DNA from 4 places in the Geobacillus sp. PLS 41 genome. Region 2 is predicted to be linked to each of the others. Evidence: predicted binding sites of a transcription regulator. Region 2 holds the regulator's gene; each other region holds the start of a gene.
The links. Region 2 encodes Rex, which represses fermentation and respiration genes when NADH is low (regulators of the CRP and FNR family bind a similar motif). Its sites were predicted from a motif close to TTGTGAAATATTTCACAA; they were not measured.

Region 1: a site for Rex is predicted at 2,630-2,647, ahead of nsrR (nitric oxide-sensing transcriptional repressor NsrR). Genes of this name have one in related genera too.
Region 3: a site for Rex is predicted at 2,102-2,119, ahead of ACVX3G_RS16515 (DUF2249 domain-containing protein). Genes of this name have one in related genera too.
Region 4: a site for Rex is predicted at 2,000-2,017, ahead of ACVX3G_RS00040 (L-lactate dehydrogenase). Genes of this name have one in related genera too.

The regions. Positions count from the first base shown of each region.
Region 1 covers NZ_CM151395.1:2,340,285-2,344,147, forward strand. Annotated here, with positions in the region: gene ACVX3G_RS11705 (acyl-CoA dehydrogenase family protein) at 1-851, shown strand, start outside; gene speE (polyamine aminopropyltransferase) at 949-1,824, opposite strand; gene nsrR (nitric oxide-sensing transcriptional repressor NsrR) at 2,121-2,564, opposite strand; gene hmpA (NO-inducible flavohemoprotein) at 2,736-3,863, shown strand, end outside.
Region 2 covers NZ_CM151395.1:310,365-314,227, reverse strand. Annotated here, with positions in the region: gene ACVX3G_RS01375 (ABC-F family ATP-binding cassette domain-containing protein) at 1-1,091, opposite strand, end outside; gene moaC (cyclic pyranopterin monophosphate synthase MoaC) at 1,188-1,676, shown strand; gene ACVX3G_RS01365 (redox-sensing transcriptional repressor Rex) at 1,692-2,333, shown strand; gene tatA (twin-arginine translocase TatA/TatE family subunit) at 2,350-2,502, shown strand; gene tatC (twin-arginine translocase subunit TatC) at 2,523-3,266, shown strand; gene ACVX3G_RS01350 (YdiK family protein) at 3,450-3,629, opposite strand; gene ACVX3G_RS01345 (lysostaphin resistance A-like protein) at 3,626-3,863, opposite strand, start outside.
Region 3 covers NZ_CM151395.1:3,304,448-3,308,310, reverse strand. Annotated here, with positions in the region: gene ACVX3G_RS16530 (metal-sulfur cluster assembly factor) at 32-334, opposite strand; gene ACVX3G_RS16525 (membrane protein) at 357-1,607, opposite strand; gene ACVX3G_RS16520 (DUF2249 domain-containing protein) at 1,604-1,813, opposite strand; gene ACVX3G_RS16515 (DUF2249 domain-containing protein) at 1,817-2,050, opposite strand; gene ACVX3G_RS16510 (Crp/Fnr family transcriptional regulator) at 2,288-2,980, opposite strand; partial or broken gene ACVX3G_RS16505 (nitric-oxide reductase large subunit) at 3,213-3,863, shown strand, end outside.
Region 4 covers NZ_CM151395.1:8,212-12,074, reverse strand. Annotated here, with positions in the region: gene ACVX3G_RS00055 (ABC transporter ATP-binding protein) at 1-322, shown strand, start outside; gene ACVX3G_RS00050 (ABC transporter permease) at 315-1,106, shown strand; gene ACVX3G_RS00045 (ABC transporter permease) at 1,110-1,895, shown strand; gene ACVX3G_RS00040 (L-lactate dehydrogenase) at 2,041-2,994, shown strand; gene ACVX3G_RS00035 (potassium channel family protein) at 3,164-3,568, shown strand; gene bcp (thioredoxin-dependent thiol peroxidase) at 3,635-3,863, shown strand, end outside.

The DNA of each region.
Region 1 (3,863 bases), 1.5 Mb from region 2:
CCGTTCTCGCCCGTTTGGCGAATGAAGTCGTTTGCCGCCACGCGCTCATCAACAGCGCCCACTCTGAACGGACAACTGGCAGCCCGGCGCGCGGCGGTAAACCGGAAACGACGGCCGTCTTTCGCCATGGCCGCTGGGTGCTTCGGGGGCGAAAGACATTTGCATCGTTAGCCCCTGCGCTCGATTACGTATTGATTTCCGCCACGATGGAAGACGGTCGGGTCGGTGAATTTCTCGTGCCGATGTCTGCTTCAGGCATCCGCATCGAGCCGACGTGGAACACGCTTGGCATGCGGGCGACGCGCAGCGATGATCTTGTTCTTGAAGAAGTCGAAGTCGACCAAGAGGCGCTCGTAGAGACGCTTGGAGAAGCGAACGAAGCCGCTCCGGCGCAAGGATGGCTGTTGCACGTGCCGGCTTGTTACTTAGGCATCGCCATTGCGGCGCGCAATGAGGCGCTTCGCTTTGCCAAGACGTACCAGCCTAATACCCTGCCTCACCCAATCGCCCTAACACCCGAAGTGCAGCGGAAAATCGCTGAAATGGAATGGCGCCTCACCCATGCGCGCCATTTCCTGTACGCGGTCGCCGACTTATGGGATCGCTATCCGGAAAAACGGATGGCGATGAAAGAGGAGTTGGCAACAGCCAAATTGGTCGCCACCAATACCGCGCTTGAAGTCGTCGATTGGGCGATGCGCATTGTCGGCGGACAAAGCTTGTTTGCTGACAATCCGCTTCAGCGGCATTACCGTGACGTCCGCGCTGGATTGCACAACCCGCCGGCGGATGACTTGACGTTTCAATGGCTTGCTAAGCGGGCACTGACCCACAACCCACCGGCGCAATGAAACAAGAAAGCGGGTGGAATAATAGAAAGATCACTCAAATGACACAAAAAAAGCTGTCCCCTCACAAAGCAGGGACAGCTTTTTCCATGCCAAGCCGTTATTCCACCTCAAGCGCCGAGCGCAAAAACTCGGGCAAGGCGAAACATTGACGAAAGACCGCATCATTGACGTATTTCGTGTCGTTTGGAATGGTTGTCTGCGCCGGAAAATCGAGCGGCCGTTTCGAGCCGATCGTAAAGCTCCACAGTCCGCCTGGATACGTCGGCACCACCGCGGTGTACACAAGCACATGCGGGAACAGTTCGCGAATATTGCGGTACGTCCGTTTCAAGATATCCAAGTGGAAAATCGGCGACTGGCTTTGGCAGACCATCAGCCCGTCTGCTTTCAACGCGCGATGGACGTTGGCGTAAAACTCCGGTGAAAACAAGGCTTCCGCCGGGCCGACTGGGTCAGACGAGTCGATCATAATGACGTCGTAGACGTTTTCTTTCTCTTGCACAAACACGACGCCATCATCATAAACAAACCGCACGCGCGGATCCGATAAGTTGCCGGAGACGGCTGGCAAATGCTCTTTGCACGCCCGGACGACTTTTTCGTCGATTTCCACCATATCGATGGCTTCAAGATGAGCGTATTTCGCCGTCTCACGAGCTGCGCCGCAGTCGCCGCCGCCGATGATGAGCACCCGCTTCGCTTCCGGATGAAACTGCAGCGGCACGTGCGAAATCATTTCGTTATAAATATGGCCGTCAATCGAGGTCGTTTGCACGACGCCATCGAGTACGAGCATGCGGCCAAAATCGTACGAATCCAAAATCATCACATGCTGGTACTCGGACGGCTCGGCAAAAATCACCTCTTTGATTCGATAGCTGATTTTTAAGTTGTCGCGATCATCTTCGGTGAGCCAAAGCTCTCCATTGTCCATATGCAAGTAAGGTGGCAAAGCGCTTCCTTCGTGTTTCATTGTGACCTCCTTTAGTCATGCAGATGTTTTCACACCTTTCTAATCTTAATATATTCTTCGTCTTGTGGCAAACAAAGGGGATGTGATCGGCCGGTGCCGGACGTATTCATCCCGCCGCCCATGTTTGACGACTGGTTTCGTTTTTCCACCTGATGATCGTTCTTGCCGCCACATCCCGCGCAAAGGCCGCCATCGGTTTCGCATCATCCCGCGTCTTCCTTCCGTAGAGCGATGCCTAGTGATCGTGTGCCTGCCAAACGCCAAAAAACTCTCCAGCTTATAGCCAGAAAGTTTTCTCAACCGCGCCGCTCTTTCAATAAAGAACGAAGCGACGCTCGGTCTTCAAGCAAATCGGCGAGCGTATACGCATCCAGCACACGCAAAAACGCCTCTAACGCCTCGTGAAGTGCGAAGCGAAGCCGACATACCGGCGTTAAGACGCACTCATTGCCGTGGGCGGCAAAACACTCGACAAGCGACAAGTTTTCCTCCGTTTCGCGAACAACCGCGCCGATGACAATCTCCGCGGGGCGTTTCGCAAGGCGGATTCCACCGTTGCGCCCACGGATCGTTTCAATGTAGCCGAGTTTGCCAAGCTCATAGACGATTTTGCTTAAATGATGCTCTGAAATGGAAAAGGCAGCGGCAATGTCTTTGATGTTTGTTTTTTCTTCTTCATCAAGCGCGCCTAAAAACAAGAGGACGCGCAAGGCGTATTCCGTATAGTTCGTCAACTGCATCGTGATTCACAACCTTTAAGCGACATTCTTGATCCCATTGTACCACACCTGATTCGAACGGAGAATTGTGAACAATTTATTAAAGATGTATTTGAAATATTGTTTTTTCGCAGTGATCATGGTTGAATAAAAGATGTATTAAAAATACATGTTTTACAAGGGGATGAAATCATGACAACGACAACGAAATTGCATCCAAAAACGATTGAAATTGTGAAATCAACGGTGCCTGTCTTGGAAACACATGGCGAACAAATTACGAAGCGGTTTTATGAACTCATGTTTTCCAATCATCCGGAACTGCTCCATATTTTCAACCACGCCAACCAAAAGCAAGGGCGGCAGCAACGCGCCTTGGCCGCAGCCGTGTATGCGGCAGCGCGCTATATCGACCAGCTTGATGCTATTTTGCCGGTTGTGCGGCAAATCGGCCATAAACACCGCAGCTTAGGAATCAAACCAGAACAATACCCGATCGTCGGAAAGCATTTGTTGCTGGCGATCAAAGACGTGCTCGGCGACGCCGCCACCGACGAAGTGATCACGGCTTGGACGGAAGCATATGAAGCCATTGCGTCCGTTTTCATTCAAGTGGAAAAAGAGCTCTACGATGAGGCAGCGGCCAAACACGGAGGCTGGCGTGACTTTCGCCGATTTGTCGTCGTGAAAAAGGTGAAAGAAAGCGGCGTCATTACTTCGTTTTATTTGGAGCCGGAAGACGGCAAGGCCATCAGTGATTATTTGCCGGGTCAATACGTGAGCGTCAAACTGTCGATTCCGGGCGAGACGTATACGCATATTCGCCAATACAGCTTATCGGATGCACCTGGAAAAGGGTATTACCGCATCAGCGTCAAACGGGAAGCAGCTACAGCGGACAAGCCGGCCGGCATTGTTTCCAACTATTTGCATGATCATGTCCAAGAGGGCGACGTGCTCGAGCTTAGCGCTCCAGCCGGCGATTTTACGCTTGATTTGTCCAAAACGACGCCGGTTGTGTTCATCAGCGGCGGCGTCGGCATCACTCCGCTTTTGAGCATGGCGCATACGTTGGCCATCCGCCAACCGACCCGCCCAGCGGCGTTTTTGCATGCTGCTTTGAATGGCCGCGTGCACGCGTTTGATAAGGAGCTTCGGATGTTGGCGGAACGCCCGTCATTTTCTTACCGTATTTGTTACGAGTCGCCATCCGACGAGGATCGCCGCCATCCACATTTTGGCAAAGAAGGGCGGATCGACCTCGCATGGATGCAATCCGTGATCCCGACGAAAGACGCAGACTTTTATTTCTGCGGCCCG
Region 2 (3,863 bases):
ACTAGGGCGACGCTTTCGCCGCGCGTGATGCGGAAGCTGATTTGGCGGATGATGGGTGCACCGTCGTCATAGCCAACGGCTATGTCTTCAGCGGTGAGCACTTCATAGCCGCTCGGTCGATCGATCGAGAACGAAAAGGAGGCTGATTTTTCATCGCCGACAGGCCGTTCGAGCCGTTCTATTTTTTCCAGTTGCTTTCGCCGGCTTTGCGCCCGTTTGGCCGTCGAGGCACGTGCGATGTTGCGCTGGATGAAGTCTTGGAGTCGGGCGATTTCTTCTTGCTGTTTCTCGTACCGTCTTAACTCTTGTTCGTATTGCTCGGCCCGCAACTCCAAATAGCGGCTGTAGTTGCCGGCATAGTGTTTGAGCGTGGCATTCGACAGTTCGTATACGTCGGTGACGATTTTGTCTAAAAAGTAGCGGTCGTGGGAAACAACCAGGACGGCACCGGGATAGGCTTGCAAGTACTGCTCCAGCCAGGCAAGCGTCTCAAGATCCAAATGGTTCGTCGGCTCGTCCAAAATCAATAAATCCGGCTTGGACAACAGCAATTTCCCAAGGGCAAGCCGCGTCCGCTGTCCGCCGCTTAACGACGAGACCGGCGTAGTTTTATAATCATATGAGGAAAACTGCAGCCCGTGCAAAACGGAGCGGATGTCGGCTTCGTATTGGTAGCCGCCTTGTTCTTTGTATTGTTCTTGCAGCTCGTCATACATTTTCAGCGTTTTTTCATAGCGAGCGGGATCGGCGAGTACGTCCGGGTCGCCGAGTTGCATGCTGAGTTCGGCGAGCTGTTTTTCGAGTCCTAGAAGCGGGGTGAATACCTCAAGCATTTCGTCCCAAATGGAACGCGGCGAGTCGAGCCCGCTGTTTTGCGCCAAATAGCCGATTTTGATATGGTTTGGTTTGATGATTTTGCCGCTGTCGAAAGAGAGTTCACCGGCGATGATTTTCAACAATGTCGATTTTCCCGCTCCGTTGCGGCCGACAAGGGCGATTCGGTCGCGGGACTGTATTTCTAGTTTTATATTCGATAAAATAAGGTCAGCGCCGAAATATTTCGTGAGCCCGTGCACTTGCAAAATGATCATGTCCGTCACCTCGCGAATAGTTTAACGCAAGTCGCGAAAACGGTCAAAGACGAATGATGAAAAATCGTGTATAGTGTATAAATGGAGGAGATTGTATTGTCATCGTTCACTCATTTCAATGAACAAGGGCGCGCGAAAATGGTTGATATTACGCACAAAGAAGATACTGTGCGAGTGGCTGTGGCGCAAACGAGCGTGACTGTCAGCCGGGAAATTTACGAAAAAATGACGAGCAATGCGATCGAGAAAGGGGATGTGCTCGCCGTCGCTCAAGTGGCGGGGGTGATGGCGGCGAAGAAGACAGCTGACCTTATTCCAATGTGTCACCCGCTTATGTTAAAGGGTGTGGACATTGCTTTTGCTTGGGAAAACGATGGAGAAGCGCATAAGCTCGTCATCACGGCAACGGTGAAAACGAAAGGGAGCACAGGAGTGGAAATGGAAGCGCTGACGGCCGCTTCGGTCTGTGCGTTGACAGTGTACGATATGTGCAAGGCGCTTGATAAAGGAATGGTCATCGGTCCGACGTATTTGGTCGAAAAAACGGGCGGGAAGTCTGGCCATTACCGACGGAAAACCGATTAGCTAGGGGATGAGATCATGAGCAACGAACAACCGAAAATTCCGCAGGCAACCGCCAAACGGCTGCCGCTTTACTATCGGTTTTTGAAAAACTTGCACGCTTCCGGCAAGCAACGCGTCTCCTCTGCCGAGTTGAGCGAGGCGGTGAAAGTCGATCCGGCGACGATCCGCCGCGATTTCTCCTATTTTGGCGCGCTTGGTAAAAAGGGATACGGGTATAATGTCAATTATTTGTTGTCGTTTTTCCGCCGGACGCTTGAAGAGGATGAGGTGACCGAAGTCGCCTTGTTTGGCGTCGGCAATTTAGGCACCGCCTTTTTAAACTATAATTTTTCGAAAAACAACAATACGAAAATCGTGATGGCGTTTGATGTCGATGAGCGGAAAGTAGGAACGACAGTCGGCGGGGTGCCGGTCTATCATCTCGATGAGTTGGAGGAGCGGCTTCACGAAAACATCCCGGTCGCCATTTTAACCGTGCCGGCCGCCGCGGCTCAAGCGCTGACCGACCGCCTTGTCGCCCAAGGAATTAAAGGCATTTTAAACTTTACTCCGGCGCGGTTGAACGTGCCGAACCATATTCGCGTCCATCATATCGATTTAGCCATTGAGCTGCAGTCGCTCGTCTATTTTTTGAAAAACTATCCATCGCCATCGTAAAAGGAGAGAACAACACATGAAATATTTGTTGCTCGTTGCTGTGATTTTGTTGCTGTTTGGCACGAAAAAGCTGCCAGAATTAGGGCGGTCGTTCGGCCAGTCGCTTCGCGAGTTTAAAGACGCCACAAAAGGGCTCGCTGATGACGAAGAAACGAAAACCGACCGATGACAAGGCAGGATGGAGAAACAATGAATGACAAAGAAATGTCGGTGTATGAGCATCTGGGTGAACTGCGAAAACGGCTCATCATCGTGCTCATCTTTTTTGCTGCGGCGCTTGTCGTTAGTTTCTTTTTTGTCGATGATGTCATTTTGTATTTGCAGCGAACGGCCGAGGCGAAGCATTTGACCATGAACGCCTTCCGCCTCACCGATCCGATTAAAGTGTATTTTCAGTTTGCCTTTGTCATCGCAGCTGTGCTGTCGGCTCCGGTGCTGTTGTATCAAATTTGGGCGTTTGTCAGCCCCGGTCTGTATGAAAAAGAGCGGAAAGTGACGTTAAGCTATATCCCGGCGTCGATCGTTCTTTTTTTAGCAGGCGTCAGCTTCGCTTATTTCGTCTTGTTTCCGTTTGTCGTTCGATTTATGAGCCAGCTGGCTGACCAACTAGGGGTTCAACAAATGATCGGCATTAATGAATATTTTCAGTTTTTGCTTCAGCTCGTGCTGCCGTTTGGCATCGTATTTCAGCTTCCGATTGTTGTGCTGTTTTTTACCCGCTTAGGGCTTATTACGCCGCAGCTTCTTGTTCGCATCCGCAAGTATGCGTATTTAGCGCTGCTTATTTTAGCGGCGGTCATTACGCCGCCGGATGTGTTGTCGCAAGTGATCGTCATGATTCCGCTCACCATTTTGTATGAAGGAAGCATTTGGGTGGCGCGCATCGGCTATCGGAAAGCGCAGCGAGCAGTCGAGCAGGAAGGCAATGAGTGAGGCGGGACGAAAAACATTGAGAGGAAAGCGAGCAAGGCCGGGCCAAACGAAGGGGCTGTCTCAAAAGCCGCAAAACAGGGTTTTGAGGCCGGCCTCTTGTTTTTTTGTTTCCATTTTCACGATATGATCGCCGTCATGGGATTGATGTTCTGGTCCCTTCCCGCGCGAATCACGGGAAGGGGGTCAGCGTTTTGAGGCGAAAAGAAGGCGAAGGGCGGTGCCGAAATCAAAGGCAGCGAGCGCCGCTAAAGCGATGGTGGAGACGTTCCAAACCGTTTCATGAGCACTTTCGATGGCCAAATACGTAAACATTGAGCCTAAGACGAAATACAGAAGCGAAAACAGCCGAGGGTTTCGCATCATAGCCAAACCCTCCAAACGGCGAGCGGCAGCTCGGACTGGCGCATCATTTTCTCAATCTCGTCGGCCAATAGCGTCTGCATGACGACGACGAACGTATTCATGGCGACATGGGCGAAAATCGGTACGAAAATGCGTCCGGTTTTTGCGTATAAAAACGCGAATACCATCCCCATGGATGTGTACAGAAGCAAATGTTCCGGCTCCATATGGACAATGGCAAACAAAAGCGAACTG
Region 3 (3,863 bases), 520 kb from region 2:
GGCGAAAAGGGGATGGAAAAAGTGGAGTGTTTCAAGAAAAATGCCCAAGCTGCCGGAGCGCTTCTTCGCTCATTCGCTCCGGCGTCCATGGCGGGTTCCATGTCACTTGGACGCGCACGTCACGGATGCCGTCAATGTGCTCAAGCGCCCGTTTGACGCCGCCGGCGATCGAGTCGTGAAGCGGGCAGCCGGGGGTCGTGAGCGTCATCAGGACATTGATATGCCCATCTTCGATTTTTAAGTCATAAATCAACCCTAAATCGACGACGTTAATGCCGAGCTCCGGATCAAGGACCGTTTTCAGCTGTTGAATGGCAAGTTCGCGGACATCCATCGTTCTTTTCCTCCTCATTCGCTTATTTTCGGAAGACCGTTAAAATCGTTCCGGCAAAGGCAACGCTTAATCCAGCCAACAGCACTTGAGTGATGGCGAACAGCGGCACGCTCGCGACAGCAAGCGCAACGGCCGCCAGCGCGAGGGCGATGAGCCATAGGCGGCATTGGACGGTGACGGCTCGCTCATTCATCATTTGTTTTAACGTCGGCACGTTTTGTTGGCCGACTTTTTCGCTGTAGCGATGCGTCCACCATAAAAACGGCACGATTTTGAACAAATAGCCGACGATGCTGAAGAGAATCCAGCCGACAATGAATAGATAAACAATGATGCCAAGCAGCCGTCCGCTGCCGACGACGATGGCGACAAAGGCGGCAACGTGCAGCACAAGGCCGATGACGATGGCCGAAAGCGAAAAGCGGAACGGGCGGTCAAGCGTTTTTTTCATCCGCTTTTGCAAAATGGCGCGGATATGCCAGGCGAAAACAACGAATCCGCTCATGAGCAAGGCTGCACCGGCTGCAAGCCATGCGTGGCTTCGCAAGAATAAGCTGGCGAACGCCACAGCAATCCCGCTGATGTACAGCGCATAGACGTAACGCGCCGGCCGCAGCGAAAAGCCGTGGGCGAGCGAGAACATCGGCGCCATTTTGTACGAAAAGCCTATGATGAGCAGTGTGAACCAGCCGCACAGCCCGAACAGCACATGCAAGCCGAACACCGTTTCATGACTGTTGGCGCCTGTGGCGGCGAAAAAGTGAAAGGCAAGCAGCCCTCCGGCGGCGCCCGTCAGCAGCAAAAACAACAAGGAAGTCGCGACAAACAGCGTCATGATCGTTTTGTTTTTTTGTTGTTTTAATGTCATCGCCATTTGCCAGACAAACAGCACGATGCCGAACAGCAGAAGCAAGCCAGGGAGAAACGCCTGGTTTGGCGTAAACGCTAAACTGGCGGCAAAGGCGACGATGCCGAGAGCGGTGATCGCAAACTGCCAAAAACCGAGCCGCTCGCTCCAAATCGGCGTCAAAAAGGCGACCGGAACGAGCTGGTACATCGCCCCCATGGCCGTCATCAATGCAAAGCCAAGCAACGCCAGGTGGGCCGCCGCCCACACGAACGGCAGCCGGAACGCGCCGCTGCTAAGTGAGGGAATCGCTCCAAGCAACATAAGCTGCGACGCGGCGAACGCCAACACGGCGAACATGATAAACGAGAACGGAAGACGGACGTCTGTTTCCGTCCCCGTGCGAGTAGGAAACACGTTGCTCATCCTTTCGTAATGCGGATTTCAAAACTGCCGTCTTCACGTGCGACCGTCTCGTGCCGGTAGCCAAGCTCGTCAAGCTGCTCGTACAAAAACATCGGGCGGCGGTCGTTGATGATCGTCAACGTTTCGCCTTGGTTGAGTTTGGCGAGGGCGGCTAGCGTCCGCATCATCGGCTGCGGCGGCTCGAGTCCGCGGTTATCGAGGATCATCGGTCATCCCCCCTGCTTCACAAACGTTACTTTCCAATGTTTTTTTTCGATTTGTTCCACTTCGTACGCAAATCCTTTTGCTTTCATAATTGGAAACAACGGCAACGGCTTGAACGGGGCGTGTAAAATGAACGTATCGCCCGGCTGCAGCGGCTTGATGGCGTTCATAATTTTTTCAAACGGTTCCCGCTTTTGCCGCAAATCTTCGCGTACATCGAGTTCAATCGTCACACCCATGCGCTTTCCCTCCTTTTTGACTATCATGATAATCATTTTCACTGTGGAATGTTGTGATATAGCTCACATCTTTCGGCCGAAACATGACATATTCCACTTTGGAAAAAAGGTTTCGTTTTCGTTTGAAAGGGCGGAATAGCATGTTCCAGAAAGATGGGCTTGCCGAAATGTTTGAAAGGAAACCCCATCAGCTCCATTGCGCATCCCGACCGGTGCCGGACGATGGGGAAAAAGGAGTTAGAAAAAGATTTCTTGTTCGAGCCCTTCGCGGTCAATCAAATAAAAGCCGTGTTCGTCGACGTCAATCAGCCCTTTCCGTTTCAGTTGGCTCAACGTGCGGCTCACCGTTTCCCGGGCGGTGCCGATCATGTTGGCCAGCTCGCGGTTTGTCACATGGGCGGTGAGGCGGTGCCACTTCCCTTGTTTGACGGCGTTCGTGCGCGTCAGCCGCAACAAAAGCAACACGATTTGTTCGTACGTATTATGGAGCACTTGCGCTTCGAGCCGGTTTTGCAAATCAACGATTTTTTCGCCCATGACGCGAAACAGTTTTATGCAAAGTTCAGGGCTCGCCATCAGCACTTGTTCGAAATCGTGGATCGGGATCGCGATCAATGTCGCTTCCTCGACCACTTCGGCGTGGGCCGGATAGGTGCCTTTTAAGAAAAAGCCGGCATGCGGAAACATTTCTCCCGTCTGCAAAATCGAAACGATTTGTTCTTTCCCGCTGAAGTCCGTTTTATAAATTTTTACCGTGCCGGAATGAATGAAATAGACTCGCTCGAGCGGGTCGCCTTGCATAAAGACAAACGTCCGCGGCTTGTAAACGCGCACGTGGGAAATGGCAACCAGCGAATCAAGCTCGTAATCGGACAGTTCACGAAACAACGGAACAGCTTTTAAGCGGTCTTTCATCCAATGGTTCGCCATGGCGTTCTCTCCTTTGGAAATGTGACAAAAGTGTGGCGGCTGTCAACAGAGCATCGATGCTTTTCTCTTTTTGAACATCCGCGCCGTTTGGCCTTTTCTGCCTTCATTGTATACATTCTCACGCCATAAAGCTGTGATATAAATCATAACGGACATTTGCCCCGGCTCACAAACCGCCGAACGATCAGCGCGCTACAATGGGGGCGAACAAACGAGAAGGAGGTTGGCTCATATGGAAGTTCATCGATCCGTTCGCCCCAACATGCGGCCGGGGCGGCAAACGACCAACAGTTTTCTCAAATCGATTCTCATTTTCACTATTGTGATCAGCTTTACCGTCCTGCTTGTCGGCGGATATTGGATTTTTAAAGAAATGGCGCCGAGGCCGAAGGAAGTGCGCAGTGAAGACGGCCAAGTGTTGATGACGAAAGAAACGATCATCGGCGGGCAGGCCGTCTTCCAAAAATACGGGCTGATGGATTACGGAACCGTGCTTGGGCATGGGTCGTATATGGGGCCGGACTATACGGCGGAAGCGTTGAAAATTTATACGGAAGGCATGCAAGATTACAAAGCAAAAGAGCGGTATCACAAACCGTTTGCCGATTTAACCGCCGATGAGAAAACGATCATCCGCGAACAAGTCATCAAGGAAATGCGAAAAAATCGCTACAACCCGGTTACGGATGTTCTCGTCCTGACAGATGCGCAAGTATACGGGTTGGAAAAAGTGCGCGACTATTACCGCGACGTGTTCACCAATGGCGATGGTTGGGGATTGAAAAAAGGATTGATCAAAGAAAGCGACATGCCAAAATCAGGCCGTGCTTGGGTCGCGGACGGCGACCAAATCAAGCAAATTGCCGACTTTTTCTTCTGGACC
Region 4 (3,863 bases), 300 kb from region 2:
TATGCTCGATGAAGGGAAAATCATTTACGACGGGTCGCTTGAGCGCCTGAAAGAAAGATGGGGCCAAGGAAAACGGGTCGCCTTTACGTTTGCCGAAGCGGTGACGGCCGCTTTTTTGCAGCAGTTGACTGAAGGGTTGGATGTTGTTTGGAAAAAAGGTGAACAGCCAAACGTTTGGGTCTCGCACGTTCCATCAGGAGGCGTGCCGGAAGTTGTCAGTCGCGTCGCTGCCCGTTGTGCGTTAAATGACATCCATATTCACGAAGTGCCGACGGAGGAGATCATCCGCAATATTTATGAGGAAGGTGCGGTTCATGGGTAAGTATGTCGAAATGGTCCGCATCCGCTTTTTAATGATGCTCGCCTACCGGACAAACTATTACACTGGCATTTTGATTTACGCCATTAACATCGCAGCGTATTACTTCCTTTGGTCGGCTATTTATGGCGGCAAATCATCGATGCAAGGGATGTCGCTTGGGCAAATGACGACGTATGTCGCCATTTCCTGGCTGGCGCGGGCGTTTTATTTTAACAACCTTGACCGTGAAATCGCCATGGAAATCCGCGATGGAAAAGTAGCGATTGAACTGATCCGCCCGTACAGCTATTTAGGGATGAAAGCTGTGCAAGGGCTTGGCGAAGGGCTGTTTCGCCTTTTCTTTTTATCGCTGCCTGGGCTTTTGGTCGTATCGCTTTTTTTGCCGCTTCAGTTTCCGGGACACGCCAAAACGTGGCTGTCTTTCGGCTTGTCGCTTCTATTCAGCTTTATCATTTTTTCGGAGCTGAACTTGCTTGCGGGGGTTGTGACGTTCTTTACGTTCCGAAATGAAGGGTTGCTTAGGGCGAAGCGGTTTATCATCGACTTGTTTTCTGGGCTCATTTTGCCGCTTTCCTTTTATCCTGATTGGGCGCAACGGGCGATGATGTATTTCCCGTTTCAAGCCATCAGCTACATCCCAAGCATGATCATGACAGAAAGTTTTAAAGGTGCTGCTGTCCGTGATGGCCTGCTTCTGCAGGCAACGTGGTGCATCGTATTGCTTTTTCCGATTGGATGGTTATGGAGAGCGGCGAAAAAGCGTCTTGTTGTGCAAGGGGGGTAAACGTTGTTTTACGTATCGGTTTTTTTTCAATACATGGCGCAATATATGAAGACAAAGCTGCAATATCGAGCCGATTTGTTCGTGGAGTGGCTGTCTGACTTTATGGCTCAGGCGGTCAACTTGGTATTTTTGCTGGTTGTGTTCGGCCATACGACGCTGCTTCACGGCTGGTCGCGCGATGAGATTTTGTTTATTTACGGTTTTTTTCTTGTTCCATATGCCGTATTTGGCGCCTTTTTTAACCTTTGGGATTTTAATGAACGATATATTGTGCAGGGGGAAATGGATCGTGTGTTGACGCGCCCGCTAAACAGCCTGTTTCAAATTGTTTTGGAGCGGATGGAGCTCGAATCGTTGCTTGGCGCTGTGCCCGGGCTGATCATTATGCTGTATGCCGGCAGCCGCTTGTCTCTTTCATTTCATTGGTATGATGTCTTCGTGTTTATTTTGTTTGTCATTGGCGGTGCATTGATTTATGCCGGCATTTTCATTTCACTGGCGACGATCAGTTTTTTTGCCGACGCCCGCACATCCATCATGCCGATGATGTACAACATCAGCAGCTATGGCCGCTACCCGATCGATATTTATCATCGCGTCATCCGCTATATTTTAACGTGGGTGCTGCCGTTTGCCTTTGTCGGCGTTTATCCAGCTGCTTATTTTCTTGATAAAAAGGAATGGTACAGTTATGCCTTTTTCACCCCAGTGGTCGGCATGGTTTGCTTCACCGTTTCGGTCATGCTTTGGAACGCCGGGGTGAGACGATATCGCGGGACGGGGAGCTAGGCGCCCCGCCCGTTTTTGTTCATTTGCCATCAAAATGACAAACAATGGTCAAGCAATCGACACAACCTTGTCTGTATCGTTAGCATGTTGTGGCGTAAAATAAAATGTGAATATATTCACAAAAAGGAAGAAGAGGTGAATAGTGATGAAAAACGGGAGAGGAAATCGGGTAGCGGTCGTCGGCACCGGGTTTGTCGGCGCCAGTTATGCGTTTGCCTTAATGAATCAAGGGATTGCCGATGAGATCGTGCTCATCGATGCAAATGAAAACAAGGCTGAGGGCGATGCGATGGACTTCAACCATGGGAAAGTATTTGCGCCGAAGCCGGCTGACATTTGGCACGGCGATTACGATGATTGCCGCGATGCCGATTTGGTTGTCATTTGCGCCGGCGCCAACCAAAAACCGGGCGAGACGCGGCTTGATCTTGTGGACAAAAACATTGCCATTTTCCGCTCGATCGTTGAGTCGGTCATGGCATCCGGATTTCAAGGACTGTTTCTCGTCGCCACCAATCCGGTCGACATTTTAACGTACGCGACGTGGAAATTCAGCGGCCTGCCGCAAGAGCGAGTAATCGGATCGGGCACGATTTTGGACACGGCGCGGTTCCGCTTCTTGTTGGGCGACTATTTCGCCGTCGCCCCGACGAACGTGCACGCCTATATTATCGGCGAACATGGCGACACTGAACTCCCGGTCTGGAGCCAGGCTGATATCGGCGGCGTGCCGATCCGCAAGCTGGTCGAGTCTAAAGGGGAAGAAGCGCAAAAAGAGCTCGAGCGCATTTTTGTCAATGTGCGCGATGCCGCCTACCAAATTATTGAGAAAAAAGGAGCGACGTACTACGGGATTGCTATGGGGCTTGCCCGCGTGACGCGCGCCATTTTGCATCATGAAAATGCCATTTTGACCGTTTCCGCTTACTTGGACGGCCCATACGGCGAACGCGATGTCTACATCGGTGTGCCTGCTGTGATCAACCGAAATGGCATCCGCGAAGTGATTGAAATTGAACTTGACGAGGAGGAGAAAAAATGGTTCCACCGTAGTGCTGCGACGTTAAAAGGTGTATTGGCGCGCTATTTTGCTCAGTAAAGCGCAACGATTGGCTTCATCTGACGGGACGCTGGCTTGTCAAATGGGTCGGGTGATCCGGTGGAATACAGGAGTGCTGCCGATTCAAGCAGGGTGCGGAGGGTCATGCGGTATAATCGCCCGGTTGTCCGCGTATATATGAACGACGGACAAAAATGGGGGGAACGTGATGGATTACGCCTTCCTTGGCATTGTTGCCGCCGTACTGCTCGGCAGCATCACCTCGCTTTGGACAGTGCGCGTGCAAGCGACGCATCGCCTGTCACTCGATAGCTTATGGGTTCTCGTCCAATGGTATTTAACGATGTTGCTCGGTTTTGCCATGATTTATATGATTTTGCAAGTAAACGGCCATGCTGTGTTTACCCCATCCCCAAATAGCGCATCGAAAGATCGTTTGTCGCTGCTTGAAGACAGCTTGTATTTAAGCGGTATGACGCTTTTGTCGGTCGGATACGGTGATGTCACTCCGATCGGCGTCGGGCGGTGGATCGCCATTGCCGAAGCGCTGCTCGGCTACATTATGCCCGCTGTCATCGTGACGCGCACCGTGTTTGACTGGGATCATCGCTGATATGAGTTGCAATTTCCCTTCGTCTTCGCTACGCTAAAAGAAAACGAAGAAGACGGGGGGAACGACATGACGATTGCCATTGGCCAGCCAGCTCCAGATTTCACCTTGCCGGCAAGCAATGGGAAAATGGTTTCGCTGTCTGATTTTCGCGGCCGGTATGTGGTGCTTTACTTTTATCCAAAAGACATGACCCCGGGGTGCACAGCCGAAGCGTGCGACTTTCGCGATCGCCATGCGCAGTTCGCTGAGTTGAACGCCGTCATTTTAGGAGTGAGCACCGACCCGATGAATCGGC